DNA from 2 places in the Pseudomonas sp. CC11G genome. Region 1 is predicted to be linked to the other one. Evidence: riboswitches for the same ligand, from Rfam matches in the RefSeq annotation. Region 1 holds a riboswitch; the other holds the start of a gene.
What was found. Region 1 has a riboswitch for cobalamin ahead of AC0V2S_RS07090 (CbtB domain-containing protein). Riboswitches for the same ligand answer to the same signal wherever they lie in the genome.

Region 1 (7,742 bases):
CAGGCGTACTCACCGTCAAGCCAGGTGCTGGCCAGGTAATGGAATAGCTGCCGGGCGTTATCCACACCACCCTGGCGCAGGTACTGCCAGAGGCGGTCGGCTTGTTCGGCGCTGACGGTGCCCAAGGCGGTGAGCTCCGGGTCCGGGCTGTCGTCGCCGGGTACCAGAATCAGCTGCGCGCCGCGCTCGGCCAACTCCACCAGACGCTCGATGCCATAGCGCCAATAACTCAGGCCGCCGTGCACCGACACCAGAATCACCTTGGCGTGTTGCAGCACTTCCTCGACGTACAGGTCGACCGAGGCGTGGTTCTGCAATTGCGCGGGGCTTGCCAGGCGCAGGGTGGGGTAGTGGTCGGGCAGGGTTTGTGCGGCGGCGGCGAGCAAGGATAGGTGCGAGTCGCCGGTGCACAGAATCACAACATCCGCAGGGGTTTGCGCCAGATGGGCGATGCCATCAGCGGGAACGAAACCACCGGGTTGGGTGCGGAGTAAGTGCATGGTTAATAGCCCGCCGCGTTTTGCATCCCTCGCCCGCTTGCGGGAGAGGGACCGAGGGAGAGGGGCATTTGATCTTTAGCGCCGTAATGAGCGGCGAAGAAAAGCGGCCCTCTCCCCAGCCCTCTCCCGCAAGCGGGAGAGGGGGCAAAAGCAAAGAGCGTGACCGTCACACCAACGCCGTACGCAGTTCGTTGCTAATCACCGCCTGATCCAGCTCCTGGCCAATGATCACCAAATGACTGGCGCGCACTTCGTCGCTGCGCCAGGCGCGGTCGAAGTGTTTGTCGAAGCGCTTGCCCACGCCCTGAATCAGCAGGCGCATCGGCTTGTTCGGAATGGCAGCAAAGCCCTTGATGCGCAGCACGCCATGGCGCTCGACCAGGCCATTGAGGGCGGCCAGCAGTTGGGCTTCTTCCACTTCCGGCAGCTCGAAGGAGAAGGAGTCGAACTCGTCGTGGTCGTGCTCTTCGTGGTCTTCCAGGTCGTGGTGGGTTTTGCGGCTGTCGATGTGCAGCTCGGTTTCCGAGTTCAGGCCCAGCAGCACGGAGAGCGGCAGCACGCCGCTGCGCGCTTCGATCACTTTGACCGCTGGCGGCAGCTCTTCGGCCACTTCGGCGCGCACGGCGGCCAGGGCTTCGGGGCTGAGCAGGTCGGCTTTATTGAGGATGACGAGATCGGCGCTGGCCAGTTGGTCGGCGAACAGCTCGTGCAGCGGCGATTCGTGATCCAGGTTCGGGTCTTCGCGGCGCTGGGCGTCCACCTGGTCGGGGAAAGCGGCGAAGGTGCCGGCGGCCACGGCTGGGCTGTCGACCACGGTGATCACTGCGTCCACGGTGCAGGCGTTGCGGATTTCCGGCCAGTTGAAGGCTTGCACCAGCGGCTTGGGCAGGGCCAGGCCGGAGGTTTCGATGAGGATCTGGTCGAGGTCGCCACGGCGCGCCACCAGCTCGCGCATCACCGGGAAAAACTCCTCCTGCACGGTGCAGCACAGGCAGCCGTTGGCCAGCTCATACACGCGGCCGTTGGCTTCTTCTTCGGTGCAGCCGATGGAGCATTGCTTGAGGATTTCGCCGTCGATGCCCAGCTCGCCGAACTCGTTGACGATTACCGCGATGCGGCGGCCTTCGGCGTTGTCGAGCATATGACGCAGCAGGGTGGTTTTGCCGGCGCCAAGGAAGCCGGTAACGATGGTGACGGGAAGTTTGGCCAAGCTTTTCATCGGTTGCAGCCCTGTGTGATGCGAGCGAAATCGGATCGGCGGGCAGCGGCGAGGACGGCGGCGAGCAGGGTGCACGCAGCAGGCGTTCGCTACCGGATCACCCCGCCCGGTTGTCGTGAATGCTTTACGAGGCAGGTCTCCTGGCTTTCAACCTGGCCCGTTGTCCGGGCCGCTTTCTTCGCCTTCCCGCAGGTGCAGTGGCATTGGAAGAAAGCAGGTTGTTCACAGTTGCGGGGGCAGCCGCGGCTAGACCGCGTTCCCTCTTAGCTCCACACCTGAACGGCGTGGAGAACCTCGAAGCGAGCAAGGCTACGCAGTGATGGGGTGTGGGTCAAATTCGGCACCTATCAAGGCCCCCGTCATTCTGATGAGTCGGTACGCAGTTCAGATTCTTGCAAAAGAATCCCGCCCGGCGAGCCAGTCTGGGCCCCCGCCTTCGCGGGGGCGACGGAGTTTTTTGCAGCTATCACCGTCATCCCCGCGCAGGCGGGGATCCAGATTTACGGATAAGCGTAGATGGCGGTAGGCAGCAAGAGTCCACCGTTGACCTTTGCCGTTGAAAATGGTGTCCTTGCGCGCTGTTTCAGGTGTCTTGCGTCGTCGTGCGCAAGGTGAAACGGGAAGTCGGTGCGCCCTTTTGTGGTTAGTCCGACGCTGCCCCCGCAACGGTAGGCGCTGTTTACAGCGCGAGCCCGGAGACCGGCCTGAATTCATACCAGTAGGCAAAACCCGCGGTGGGCGGGCGCAAGCCGGAAGTCTGAATGCGCGCGCATTCGGCTCCTCGTGCGTTCCCTTCTGCTACGTTTTCATTTCCAGTTCAGAGGGAACGGTCATGTCCAGTAGCACCCTTACACATTCTGCCGAGGCCAGCGCCTCGCTATCCCAACGCCTGGTTCTGGCGATTGGCGCCGGCTTGCTGGGCGCCTTGCTGGTGTATTTCGCCGGCTTTTCGCATATCGAGGCGGTGCACAACGCAGCCCACGATACCCGTCACAGTGCCGCGTTTCCGTGCCACTAAGGGGTAGCCGTCATGATTAAGCGTATTGCGCAGACCGCCGGCTTTACCGGCCTGCTGGGCGCCCTGTTCCTCACTTTGCTGCAAAGCTTCTGGGTTGCCCCGCTGATTCTCCAGGGTGAAACCTTCGAGAACGCCGAGCCCGCTACCGAGCAAGTGGTTACCGAACACAGCCATGACGCTGGCGCCGCAGCACACGAGCATGAACACAGCAGCGAAGCCTGGTCGCCGCAAGATGGCTGGCAGCGCGTGCTGTCCACCACTGGCGGCAACCTGGTGGTCGCTGTCGGTTTCGCCCTGATGCTGGCTGGCCTCTACACCTTGCGTGCGCCGGGTCGTACCCGTGATGGCCTGTTCTGGGGCCTGGCCGGTTTCGCCACGTTCTGCCTGGCGCCATCGCTGGGCTTGCCGCCGGAACTGCCGGGTACCGCCGCTGCCGATTTGCAGCTGCGTCAGTACTGGTGGATTGGCACCGCGACCGGCACTGCGGTCGGCCTGGCCTTGCTGGTGTTTGCCCGTCACTGGGCGGTGAAGGTTGTGGGTGCCGTGTTGCTGGTGGTTCCCCATGTGATCGGCGCACCACAGCCTGAAGTGCATTCGAGCCTGGCGCCGGAAGCACTGGAGCATCAGTTCATCTGGGCTTCGTTAATCACCAACGCGCTGTTCTGGTCGGCCCTGGGCCTGCTGAGCGCGTGGCTGTACCGTCGCTTCGCCGGCAGCAACGCGGTTTAATTCGCCGCTGCTGCGCACAAACCCGCTGGTGGGCATGCCCCCAGCGGGTTTTTTCTTAATTCTTGCAGGCGTTTTTCTTGTGCCGATTGTGCCGCCCTTTATTGCTGGAATTGGCTGTCGCGCAGGGTGCGATGCGGCGCAGTTGCGTCAGTTGCTGGAGCAGACGCTGGCGGCCAATGGCTTGAGCCTGGCCGACCTCAGCGGCTTGGCCAGCGTGGAGCACAAGCGCAACGAAGCGGGGTTGTTGGCATTGGCGGCGCAACTGAACCTGCCGCTGGCCTTTTTTACGCCGGCGCAATTGCAGGCCGTGGAAGATCGAGTTGGTCACGTGTCGGAGATCGCCCAGCGCGCCATCGGCACAGCCAGCGTCGCCGAAGCCTGCGCGTTGGCTCAAGTGGAAGCGGTCAGCGGACGCCGGGCCAACCTGCGTATCGGCAAACACAGCAGTGCCCAGGCCAGCGTGGCCCTGGCAGGGGTAGAGGAACACGCATGACGGTCTATTTTATTGGCGCCGGCCCCGGCGATCCGGAGCTGGTCACAGTGAAGGGTCAACGCCTGATTCGCAGCTGCCCGGTGCTGCTGTATGCCGGTTCTTTGGTGCCCGAAGCGGTGCTGGAAGGGCATAACGCCGAGACCGTGGTAAACACCGCCGAGCTGCACCTGGACGAGATCATCGGCCTGATCGAAACCGCGCATACCAACGGCCAGGACGTGGCCCGCGTGCACTCCGGCGACCCGTCGTTATACGGCGCCATCGGCGAGCAGATTCGCCATTTGCGCCGGCTGAATATCCCCTTCGAAATCATCCCCGGTGTTACCGCTACGGCCGCCTGCGCGGCGCTGCTGGAAAGCGAACTGACCCTGCCGGGTATCGCCCAGACAGTGATTCTGACCCGCTACGGCAGCCGCTCGAAAATGCCCGCCGGCGAAGAGCTGGCTGACCTGGCGCGCCACGGCACCACCATGGCTATCCACCTCGGCGTGCAGCACCTGGCGAAGATCGTCGAGGAACTGCTGCCGCACTACGGCGCCGACTGCCCGATTGCCGTGGTGCACCGCGCCAGTTGGCCGGATCAGGATTGGGTGCTGGGCACGCTCGCCGATATCGAAGCCGGCGTAGCGGCCAAAGGGTTTCAACGCACTGCGTTGATTGTGGTCGGGCGGGTGCTGGCGGCCGATGCGTTTGCCGATTCCAACCTGTACCGCGCCGGTCACGCGCACCTGTTTCGTCCTGCCAGCGAATAAGCGCAAACCCACGAACGGCGAGGGCTGGCCACCGGTCGGTAAAAAATAATGAAGTATTTTTACCGGCCGCTGTAACGCCGTTATAGGTCTTAACTCTATCTCTATGCCGGGACTGAATAAGCCTATTACGGCCGGCACCCTTCACCGAGGTAGAACAACATGACTATGAAAACCGCTGCTGCTGGTGCCGCCCTCGCGATGGCTGCCGCTGGCCTGTTTGCCGGCATGTCGACCCAGGTATTCGCTGCAGACGCCAATGTGCATTGCTATGGCGTGAACGGCTGCAAAGGCCAGAACGACTGCAAAACTGCCAGCAACGCCTGCAAAGGGCAGGGCTCGTGCAAAGGCCAGGGCTTCAAGGCCATGACCTCTGAAGCTTGCACCAAAGCCGGTGGCAAGGTCGGGGAATAAGGGTTTACGGGGCGGCCTTCGCGGCTGCCCCGCTGCTCTGGAGCGCACGATGCCTGTCACCCCAACCATTAATGGCAGCACCGTTCTGGGCTATGGCCTGGGGCTGCGTACCGCCTATTACGACGAAATTCTGCAGACCAACCCCGCTGTGGATTGGTTTGAAGTGCTGACCGAAAATTACCTGGTCGACGGCGGCAAAGCCCTGCACTACCTCGACGCCATCGCCGAGCGTTATCCGATGGTGATGCATGGCGTGTCGCTGTCCATTGGCGGCCCGCACGCGTTGGATATGAACTACCTCAAGCAGGTACGGCAACTGGCCCAACGTATTCACCCGGCGTGGATTTCCGATCACCTGTGCTGGAGCCGTGGCAGCGCCCACCAACTGCACGATCTACTGCCGTTGCCGTACAGCGAAGAAAGCCTGCAACACGTGGCCGCCCGGGTGCGCCAGGTGCAGGACGTGCTGGGTCGGCCGCTGGTGCTGGAAAACGTCTCCAGCTATGTGCGCACCGCCGCCGATGAATTGACCGAGTGGCAGTTTCTGGCGGCCCTGAGCGAGCTCAGTGGCTGCGAGCTGCTGCTGGATATCAACAATGTGTACGTCAGCTCGCGCAACCACGGCTTTGAGCCGTGGGAATTTATCCGCGCCTTGCCGCCCGACCGTATCCGCCAGTTGCATCTGGCCGGCCACAGCGATTACGGCAGCTATGTGATCGACACCCATGACCAGCCGGTGAGCGACCCGGTGTGGCAGCTGTACCAACGCACTGTGCAGCACCTGGGGCCGGTGGCCACCTTGCTGGAGCGCGATGATCATTTTCCGCCGCTAAGCGACTTGCTGGCCGAACTGGAGCAAGCCCGCAACCTTGGCACCCTGGCCTTGATGCGAGAACCGGTATGCGCCTGAGGGAGTGGCAGCTGAGCCTGGAGGCGTACCTGCTAGACGCTCAGGAAACGCCGGCACCGGCATTACTCAGCACGTTGCAGGGCAGTGCCACGCTAAGTGCCGAAACCGGGTTAGCGATTTACCACAACGCGTACCGCGCGCGGTTGCAGGAAACCCTGCGCGGCGATTTTCCGGCCGTGCTCGCGCTGGTGGGGGATGAGGTGTTTGCCGAGCTGGCGGCGGCTTACTTGCAGGCGCATCCGTCGCAGCATTTCAGCCTGCGCTGGCTGGGTGCGCAGTTTCCGGCGTTTATTCACGAGCCGGCCTGGGCCGAGCTGGCGCAGCTGGAATGGGCCTTCACCCTGGCCTTCGATGCGGCGCCCGGCACGCCCCTCACCTTGCCGCAAATGGCCAGCCTGCCGCCCGCCGAGTGGCCGGAGCTGCGCGTGCAATGCCTGCCGACGGTGCAGCGCGTGCCGCTGGCGTTCAATAGCCTGGCGATCTGGCGCGCGCACAAAAATGAAGATCCGTTGCCGACCAGCGAACCCTTGTCAGAACCGATGCTGTGCCTGGTGTGGCGGCACGAGTTGCAGGGGCAATTTCGCACCATGGGTCCGAGCGAAAGTGAAGCCTTTGCGGGCATGACAGAACACAGCTGGACCTTCGCCGAGCTGTGCCTGAGCCTTGCTCATCTGGACGACGGCGCCGCACCCCAGGCGGCGGGCTGGCTCAAGCAATGGCTAAGCGAAGGGCTGCTGCAACGTGCCGATCTGTACGGATAAAAAAACCGTCAGCTGGATGTGCCCCTGAGCGCGCTGGTGGATTAATCTCGGCGCCGAATTCCACTCAGGGGCCGGTTATGGCAGCTGTTGAAAACATCACGTACTACCTGGAAATGCACAGCAGCGACGCCATTCGTGGCAAGCCGATGCCGGCCGCGCTGAGCATTGTCGAATGTGCCATCAAGCAGTTCCCGCTGAACCGCTTTCTCTACCAACTGGTGGGCGGCCCGTGGGAATGGACTGACAAACTGGTGTGGACCGATCAGCAATGGCGCGACTTGGTGGAGCAAGACAGCCACCGCACCTTTGTCGCCTACGAGCAGGGCGCGATTGCTGGTTACTACGAGCTGCAACGCAGTGCTGAAGGCGATGTGGAGATTCTCTATTTCGGCCTGGTGGAAGCGTTTTTCGGTAAAGGGTTCGGCGGCCCGATGCTGACGCATGCGCTGCAATCGGCGTGGGCGTGGGCAGGTACCAAGCGAGTGTGGGTGCATACCTGCACGCTCGATCACCCGAGTGCGTTGGGGAATTACAAGGCGCGGGGGTTGCAGGTTTACAAGGAAGAAACCGAGGCCTGATGAGACCGTTCGCCGATCACAAAATCGGCGAAATCAGCCGGGCGATGCGCATGCCCAGCTGGCGCAAACGGTGGATGTTTTGGTCATCGCCGGCGGCCAGTTCCACCGCCTGGGAAAAGTCGTTTTCCAGCATATGCTGCACGTCCAGGGCGAAGGCTTCGTCGGCGGTGATCAGCATGATTTCGAAGTTGAGCCGGAAGGAACGATTGTCCAGATTGGCGCTGCCGATGGCGGCGATTTTCTGGTCGATCAGCACCACCTTCTGGTGCAGAAAACCCGGCTGATAACGAAACACCCGCACCCCGGTATGCAGCGCGGCGAACGCGTACAGGCTGGAGGCGGCGTATACGGTGCGGTGGTCGGGCCGTGAG
Region 2 (7,742 bases), on a different contig from region 1:
GCGACCTGCGCGACACCACCACGCCGCAGGCCATGGCCCACAGCCTGCAAAAGCTGGTGCTCGGCGAGGCGCTGCCAGCGCCGCAACGCCAGCAGCTGCAAGACTGGCTACGCGGCAACACCACCGGCGCCACGCGTATTCGCGCCGGTGTACCGGCCAGTTGGCAGGTGGGCGACAAGACCGGCACCGGCGATTACGGCACCACCAACGATGTGGCGGTGCTCTGGCCGGCGGGCAAGGCACCCGTGGTGCTAACGCTGTACCTGACGCAAAACGCCAAAGACGCCGCACCACGCAACGAAACCCTGGCCGCTGCTACGCGCATCGTGGTCGACTGGCTCGGCTGAACGAGGCCTTATAATTTTTAAGCGCATGCATCGACCGCTTTGATCTTTATGGCCAGCAATTCAGGCTGACCGAGCCGTCAAACCTGCTGTTACAATGCCGCCCCCGTGCGATTAATCCGCCTTTTTATTAGGAGCATCCGGTGTCTGTCGTCTTCGTCGCCGCCTCCCAACTGCCCACACCTTTTGCCGTTTTCACCATGCATGGCTTTCTTGAAGAAGCCACCGGCCGTGAACACGTGGCCCTGACCCTCGGTAATGTTGCCGATGGCGCGCCAGTGCTGGGTCGCCTGCATTCCGAATGCCTCACCGGTGATGCCCTGTTCAGCTTGCGCTGCGACTGCGGTTTCCAACTGGAAGCAGCGCTCGCCGCCATCGCCAAAGAAGGCCGTGGCGTGCTGCTGTACCTGCGTCAGGAAGGCCGGGGCATTGGCCTGATGAATAAAATCCGCGCCTACGAGCTGCAAGACGGCGGCGCCGATACCGTCGAAGCCAACGAGCGCCTGGGCTTTGCGGCCGACCAGCGTGATTACGCGATCTGCCTGCCGATGCTCAATCACCTGGGCATCACCTCGCTGAAGCTGATGACCAACAACCCGCGCAAACTCAAAGCGCTGGCTGACATGGGCATTCCGGTGGCCGAGCGCATGCCGCTGCAAATCGAACACAACCCGCACAACAAGTACTACCTGGCTACCAAGTCCGGAAAACTTGGCCACTTGCTGGGCAACCAGCACCAGGGCGAGGCTGAGGAAAGTCTGTGACCCGGGCTGAAGTGCGCAAGCGGCTTGGCTTGTTATGGTGGCGGCAACTGGCGCTCACCCTGGCGCCGGTATTTGTGCTCAACCTGCTGTTTGGTGGCAGCAAGACGGTGTCGGTGCTGGCTATGCCGCTGTTTATCGGCGGCATGGCGTCGATGTTTGTCACGCTGCCCCTGTTCACCCTCTTCAAGCAGAGCCTGATCGCCACCGAGAAAGCCCTCGACACTCCGGAAGAACCCAACGCTTGGCTGGTCCTGGCAGCGCGGCGGCGCCAGGGCTTTCTGGCTGCCAGCCTGCCGGCATGGATTGCCGCCATTGCCGTGTTCACTGGCCTGGAAGCGGTTCCGCTGCACCTGCTCGCGCTGGCCAGCACCGTGATACTGATGCTCTACCGCATTCCCCGCCAACTCGGCTGATGCGCCTCCTCCTCGCCTGCCTGGTATGCCTGCTGGCGTGGCCTGCGGCGGCGCAATTGCGCGTGGTGACGCTGGCACCGTCGCTCAGTGAAATCATGTTGGAGTTAGGCGCCGCCGATTTATTGGTCGGTGTGCTCGACGGCGGCGAGCGGCCGCCGGCCTTGGCGAATCTGCCTTCGGTGGGGCGCTACGAGCAGCTGGAAATGGAAAGCCTGCTGGCGCTCAAGCCCGACCTTCTATTGCTCTGGCCCGACAGCATCAGCGCGGCGCAACGCCAGCAACTGATCGGTTTTGGCATTCCACTCTATGAAGCACAGCCCCAAAGCCTGGACCAGTTGGCCGAGCAATTTTCCGCCATCGGTGCGCGAGTAGGGCGGGCGCAGCAGGGACGTGAGCGCGCCGACGAATTTCGCGAACACTTGGCATCGCTCAAGCAACGGTTTCAGCGCCGCAAACCGCTGCCGGTGTTCTACCAGATCTGGAATTCGCCCCTGTACACCGTGGGCGGTGGGCAGATCATCAGCGATGCGCTGAGCGTGTGCGGGGCGAAGAACGTGTTTGCCGACCTGAGCCTGCCGGCGCCGCAGGTGAGCATTGAAGCGGTGCTGCAGCGCAACCCGCATGTGATCGTGGGTGGCGATCAGGCGCAACTGGATAGCTGGGCCCGTTGGCCGCAACTCAAGGCCGTGCACCGTCAGCAATTGCTGGTGGTGCCGGATAAAGGCATTGAGCGGCCCAGTTTGCAGATGCTGGATGCGACCGAGCGGTTGTGTGCCGCGCTGGCGCCGATGCGTTAACCCCTCAAACAAAACCACCACCGTCGTCCCCGCGCAGGCGGGGACCCAGAATGCAGCAGGAGTACGGGGCCGCTTGCCCAAGTCTGGATTCCCGCCTACGCGGGAATGACGAGGGAATGGATTAAATCGCCGGCGTCCAGACAAACCCAATCGTCGCCGCCCGCCCTTCCTCGCGATACCCATAGTTCTCGCCATCATGGCTGTACAGCGCGCGGCTGTAGTCTTTGTCCAGCAGGTTATCCACCTTGAATTCCAGCTTCAGCTCGCTGCTCGCCTGCCAGCTGCTACGCACGCCCAGCAGGCCATATCCGGCCAATTCCTGGGTATTGCCGACATCGTTGTAGCTGCTACTCACCGCCTGCCAGTTGGCACCCAAACCCAGCTTGCCGAAGGTGCGGTCGATATTCAGGTTCAAGGTGCGTTTGGCGCGGCGCGGTAGGGCGTGGCCGGTTTCGCGGTCGCGGGCGTCCAGCCAGTTGGCGCCAGCCGAGGCCTGCCAACCGAATACCTCACGTTCCAGACTCAGCTCGATCCCCTGCAGGCGTGCCTTGTTCAGGTTCACCGTGCGGTAGGTGTAGGTCGCCGGGTCGTAGAGCGTGGTGCTGATCAGGTCGCGCACCTCGTTACGGTACGCGGCCAGGCTCCAGCGGGTGTCCAGGTGCTCGCCGCGTACTTGCAGCTCGTAGTTCTTCGAGTGCTCCGGTGACAGGTCGGGGTTGCCGATATAGCCCTGGCCGTCGTCCGGCCAGTACAGCTCGTTGAACGCCGGAGCGCGGAAGCCTTCGCTATAGGAGGCAATCACCGACAACGCGTCGCCCACAGGCACTGTGAGGGCGCCGTTCCAGGTGTTCTCGCTGCCAAACTGCTCGTTCTTGTCGTGGCGCAGGCCCAGTTCGGTGGAGAACCAGTCGCCTTGGAAACGATGCTGCACAAAAGCCGCCTGGTTCCAGCGGGTTTGCTGGTCGTATTCGGTGCTGCTGTGCAGCTCGTCTTCGTACCAGTCGACGCCCAGCAGCAGGCTGTTCTGCTCGGTCAGTTGCAGGGTGTTGAGCCAGTTGGCGGCGTCGCGGTAGGTGTTGAATACGCCCACTTCGTCGCTGAGCTTGTCTTCATTCTTTTGCCGGCTTTCGCTATGGCCGACTTCCAGGCGGCTGTTCCACACGTCGTTGAGCTGCGCATCGATAAACGTGCTGGCGCTGCTCAGGGTGAAGTCGGTGTACGGCTGCTGTGGATAACTCAGGTACGTGCTCATGTCGAAGCGGCCGAACGGGTTGTCGTACTCGTTGCGGCCGCGCTGGTCCAGCACGCTCATGCCGGCTTCCACTTGCTCGCTGAACTGATGGCTGAGATTGAAGCTCAGCGCTTTGTTGCGGTAGGCATCGTGGTCTTGGTCTGAGTCGTAGGACGGGCCGGTGCGGTCGACGCCAGCCGTTTCGTCCAGGCTGCCATTGAGGCTGAAGCGCGTCTGTTCATCGCCACCACTCAAACCCAGGCTGCGTTTGAAGCTCTGGTTGCTGCCGGCGCTGACCGCCAGGCTCGGGTGCAGACCGCTGTCGCCGCGTCGGGTGAAAATCTGCACCACGCCGCCAATGGCATCGCTGCCATACAAGGCCGAGCGCGAGCCGCGTACCACTTCAATGCGCTCGATCTGGTCGAGGCTCAAATACTGCAAGCTGGCGCCGCCATCGGAAGCCGAGCCGATGCGCTGGCCGTCCACCAGAATCAGGCTCTGCGTGTTGCTGCTGCCACGGATAAACAGCGAGGTGTTGCTGCCGCGCCCGCCGTTCTGCACCAGCTGTACGCCCGGCACGCGGGTGAGCAGGTCGGTGATGGAACTGGGTTGCAGGCGCTCGATATCGGCGCGGGTAAATACCGTGGCAGCCGCTGTGGCTTGGTTAATTGGTTCGGCAATACGACCGGAAGTGATGACCAGCTCGGGCAGTTTTAGCGAGTCGTCGCTGCTTTGCGCGTGGGCCAGTAGCGGCAGGAGCAGGGCCGGCAGGGCGAGGTGCAAGTGCTTCATGGGGTGAATCCTCAAAAGAAAAATTTTGAGGAGGGCATAGGCAAGCACGGCGCTTGAAAGCACGCCTGTGCTTGATGGTGCTGCCCTCCGCAACACCAGTCGATTCCGCACAGGCCGGTCTCCGGGCTCTCAACTGAAAGACGAACTTTCCTGCCGCGATCACCTTCCCAGGTAAACCCAGTGGTGTGTCGATCGGGCATGCAGCCAGGCTGCGGTCGATTACCGTTGCGGGGGCAGCGCCGGCATGGCTCGTGTGAGCGCACCGGCTTCCCGTTTAACGCCGGGCTCTTGCAAGCCGGGCGCACCTGTTTGGATAAACGCCGCGCACCCTAACGGGGGCGGGGAGGTGGGTCAAGGGCAGAGGCAGCAGGCGAGGAACGGTGTAGGGAATTTCCGTCGAGTTGCGTCAAGTCAAGATCCGCTTTGTCGCAGCTCCCTATTCTGGCCGCCCCTGCTCCTCACGGACCGCCGCCATGCTCGAAGCCATTCACTGGGATGCCGACCTCATTCGCCGCTACGACCGCCCCGGTCCGCGCTACACCTCTTACCCCACCGCCTTGCAGTTCAGCGACCACGTCGCCGGCAACGCGCTGGTACACGCCCTGGCCGAAAGCCGCAAAGCGCTGCGGCCGCTGTCGGTGTATGTGCATGTGCCGTTCTGCGCGAACATTTGCTACTACTGCGGCTGCAACAAGGTCATCACCAAAGACCGCGGCCGCGCGGTGCCCTACCTGCAACGCCTGCATGAAGAAATCAGCCGCATCGCCAGCCAGCTCGACCGCCGCCAAGTGGTCGAGCAACTGCATTTCGGCGGCGGCACGCCGACGTTTCTCGGCCACACCGAACTGCGCGAACTGATGCGCCACCTGCGGGAAAACTTCACCCTGCTGGAAGGCGACAGCGGCGACTACGGCATCGAGATCGACCCACGCGAAGCCGACTGGGCGACCATGGGCCTGCTGCGTGAACTGGGTTTCAACCGGGTCAGCCTTGGCGTTCAAGACCTCGACCCGCAGGTGCAACAAGCGGTCAATCGCCTGCAAAGCTTCGAGCAAACCCGCGCCATCGTCGAAGCCGCCTGGACCCTGCAATTTCGCTCGGTAAACATCGACCTCATCTACGGCCTGCCCAAGCAGACGCCCGACCGCTTTGCCGCCACCGTAGAAAAAGTCATCGAGCTGCAGCCCGATCGCCTTTCGCTGTTCAACTACGCCCATCTGCCGGAGCGCTTTATGCCGCAGCGCCGCATCAGTGCCGACGACCTGCCAAGCCCGGCGGCCAAGCTGGAAATGCTCCAGCGCAGCATCGAACAACTGACCGACGCCGGTTACGTGTATATCGGCATGGACCACTTCGCACTGCCCGACGATGAACTGGCGGTGGCCCAGGAAGATGCGGGCGCAACTTCCAGGGTTACACCACCCATGGCCACTGCGACCTGGTGGGGCTCGGGGTTTCGGCGATCAGTCAGTTGGGTGATTTGTACTGCCAGAACAGCAGCGACCTGCCGCGCTATATCGCCGCCATCGACGAAGGCCGTTCAGCCGTGGAGCGCGGGTTGTTGTGCAACGAGGACGACCGCATTCGCCGGGCCGTGATTCAGCACATCATCTGTGCCTTCAAGCTGGATTTCAGCTTGATCGAGAGCGCGTTCAATATCGAGTTTCGCGGCTATTTCTCTGAGGTCTGGCCACAGTTGCAGCAGTTCGCCCGCGACGGGCTGATCAGCCTGAGCGACAAAGGCATTGAGGTGCTGCCGGCTGGGCGCTTGTTGGTGCGCTCGGTGTGCATGCTGTTCGACCACTACTTGAGTGAGCAGAACAGTCAGCGGTTTTCGCGGGTGATTTAACCCAGCGGAAACAAAAAGGCCGGTCAAATGACCGGCCTTTTTGTTTAAAGCTACTGCTTAGGCGCTGACCTTCGGCGCCAGATCGACTGGCGCTAACAAGGCCAGTCGCGTGTTGATCGCCGCTTCGATACCCGCCGCATCCAGCCCGCACTCGGCGAGCATGGTTGCCGGTTTGGCGTGTTCGACGTACACATCCGGCAAGCCCAGATGCAGCACTGGCTTGAGCAGGTTCTCGCGGGCCAGGAACTCGCTGACGGCAGCGCCGGCGCCGCCCATGATCGCGTTTTCCTCGATGGTCACCAGCAGCTCATGCTCGGCCGCCATCTGGCGCACCAAGGCTTCGTCCAACGGTTTGACGAAGCGCATGTCCACCACCGTGGCATCCAGCTTCTCGGCCACCAGCAGGGCGTCGGTCAATTGCACGCCGAACACCAGCATGGCCACGCCTTTGCCTTTGCGGCGCACCACGCCTTTACCGATTTCGAGCGGCACCAACGCCTCGTCGATTTCCGCGTTCGGGCCGGAACCGCGCGGGTAGCGCACGGCCGCCGGGCCATTGAACAGGTAGCCGGTGGTCAGCATGCGGCGCAGTTCGTTTTCGTCGCTCGGCGTCATCACCACGATGCCGGGAATGCAGCGCAGGTACGACAAATCGAAACTGCCGGCGTGGGTCGGGCCGTCTTCACCCACCAGGCCGGCGCGGTCGATGGCGAACAGCACGTCGAGGTGCTGCACGGCCACGTCGTGAATCAGTTGGTCGTAACCGCGTTGCAGGAAGGTGGAGTAGATCGCCACCACCGGCTTGGCGCCTTCGCAGGCCATACCGGCGGCGAGGGTGACCGCGTGTTGCTCGGCAATCGCCACGTCGAAATAACGCTGCGGGAAGCGTTCGCTGAAGGCCACCAGATCGGAGCCTTCTTTCATCGCCGGCGTTATGCCCATCAGGCGTTTATCGGCGTCGGCCATGTCGCACAGCCACTGGCCAAATACCGCCGAATACTTCGGCCCGCTGGGCTTCTTCGGCACCGCCGGGGCGTTCACCGGCTCCAGCTTGGTGATGGCGTGGTAACCAATAGGGTCCAGCTCGGCCGGGGCGAAGCCTTTGCCTTTCTTGGTGATCACGTGCAGAAACTGCGGGCCTTCCAGCTCGCGCATATTGCGCAGGGTGGTGATCAGTGTCGGAAGGTCGTGGCCGTCGATGGGGCCGATATAGTTCCAGCCCAGCTCCTCGAACAAGGTGCCGGAGACCAGCATGCCTTTGGCGTGTTCTTCAGTCTTGCGTGCAATTTCCCAGGCGCCCGGCAGGCGCGACAGCACTTTTTTGCTGCCCTCGCGCATATTGGCGTAGGTGCGGCTGGAGAGAATCTTGGCCAGGTGATTGGACAGGCCGCCGACGTTTTTCGAAATCGACATGTCGTTGTCGTTCAGCACCACGAGCATATTGGCCTTGACGTCGGAGGCGTGGTTCAACGCCTCGAAGGCCATGCCGGCGGTCAGCGCGCCGTCACCGATCACGGCAACCGATTTGCGCTTGCTGCCCTGCAACTGAGCG

Region 2: linked by a shared signal. The riboswitch ahead of AC0V2S_RS02185 (TonB-dependent receptor domain-containing protein) and the one ahead of AC0V2S_RS07090 (CbtB domain-containing protein) in region 1 are both predicted to bind cobalamin.

The regions. Positions count from the first base shown of each region.
Region 1 covers NZ_JBWBZC010000004.1:163,368-171,109, reverse strand. Annotated here, with positions in the region: gene cobN (cobaltochelatase subunit CobN) at 1-500, opposite strand, end outside; gene cobW (cobalamin biosynthesis protein CobW) at 667-1,719, opposite strand; cobalamin riboswitch at 1,833-2,031, opposite strand; cobalamin riboswitch at 2,288-2,441, shown strand; gene AC0V2S_RS07090 (CbtB domain-containing protein) at 2,552-2,737, shown strand; gene AC0V2S_RS07085 (CbtA family protein) at 2,750-3,466, shown strand; gene AC0V2S_RS07080 (cobalamin biosynthesis protein) at 3,546-3,959, shown strand; gene cobM (precorrin-4 C(11)-methyltransferase) at 3,956-4,711, shown strand; gene bufA2 (BufA2 family periplasmic bufferin-type metallophore) at 4,871-5,122, shown strand; gene bufB (MNIO family bufferin maturase) at 5,172-6,032, shown strand; gene AC0V2S_RS07060 (HvfC/BufC N-terminal domain-containing protein) at 6,023-6,793, shown strand; gene AC0V2S_RS07055 (GNAT family N-acetyltransferase) at 6,871-7,371, shown strand; partial or broken gene cls (cardiolipin synthase) at 7,388-7,742, opposite strand, start outside.
Region 2 covers NZ_JBWBZC010000001.1:446,640-454,381, forward strand. Annotated here, with positions in the region: gene bla (class A beta-lactamase) at 1-347, shown strand, start outside; gene ribA (GTP cyclohydrolase II) at 488-1,108, shown strand; gene AC0V2S_RS02175 (MFS transporter) at 1,105-1,521, shown strand; gene AC0V2S_RS02180 (cobalamin-binding protein) at 1,521-2,318, shown strand; gene AC0V2S_RS02185 (TonB-dependent receptor domain-containing protein) at 2,440-4,341, opposite strand; cobalamin riboswitch at 4,437-4,665, opposite strand; partial or broken gene hemN (oxygen-independent coproporphyrinogen III oxidase) at 4,815-6,190, shown strand; gene dxs (1-deoxy-D-xylulose-5-phosphate synthase) at 6,248-7,742, opposite strand, start outside.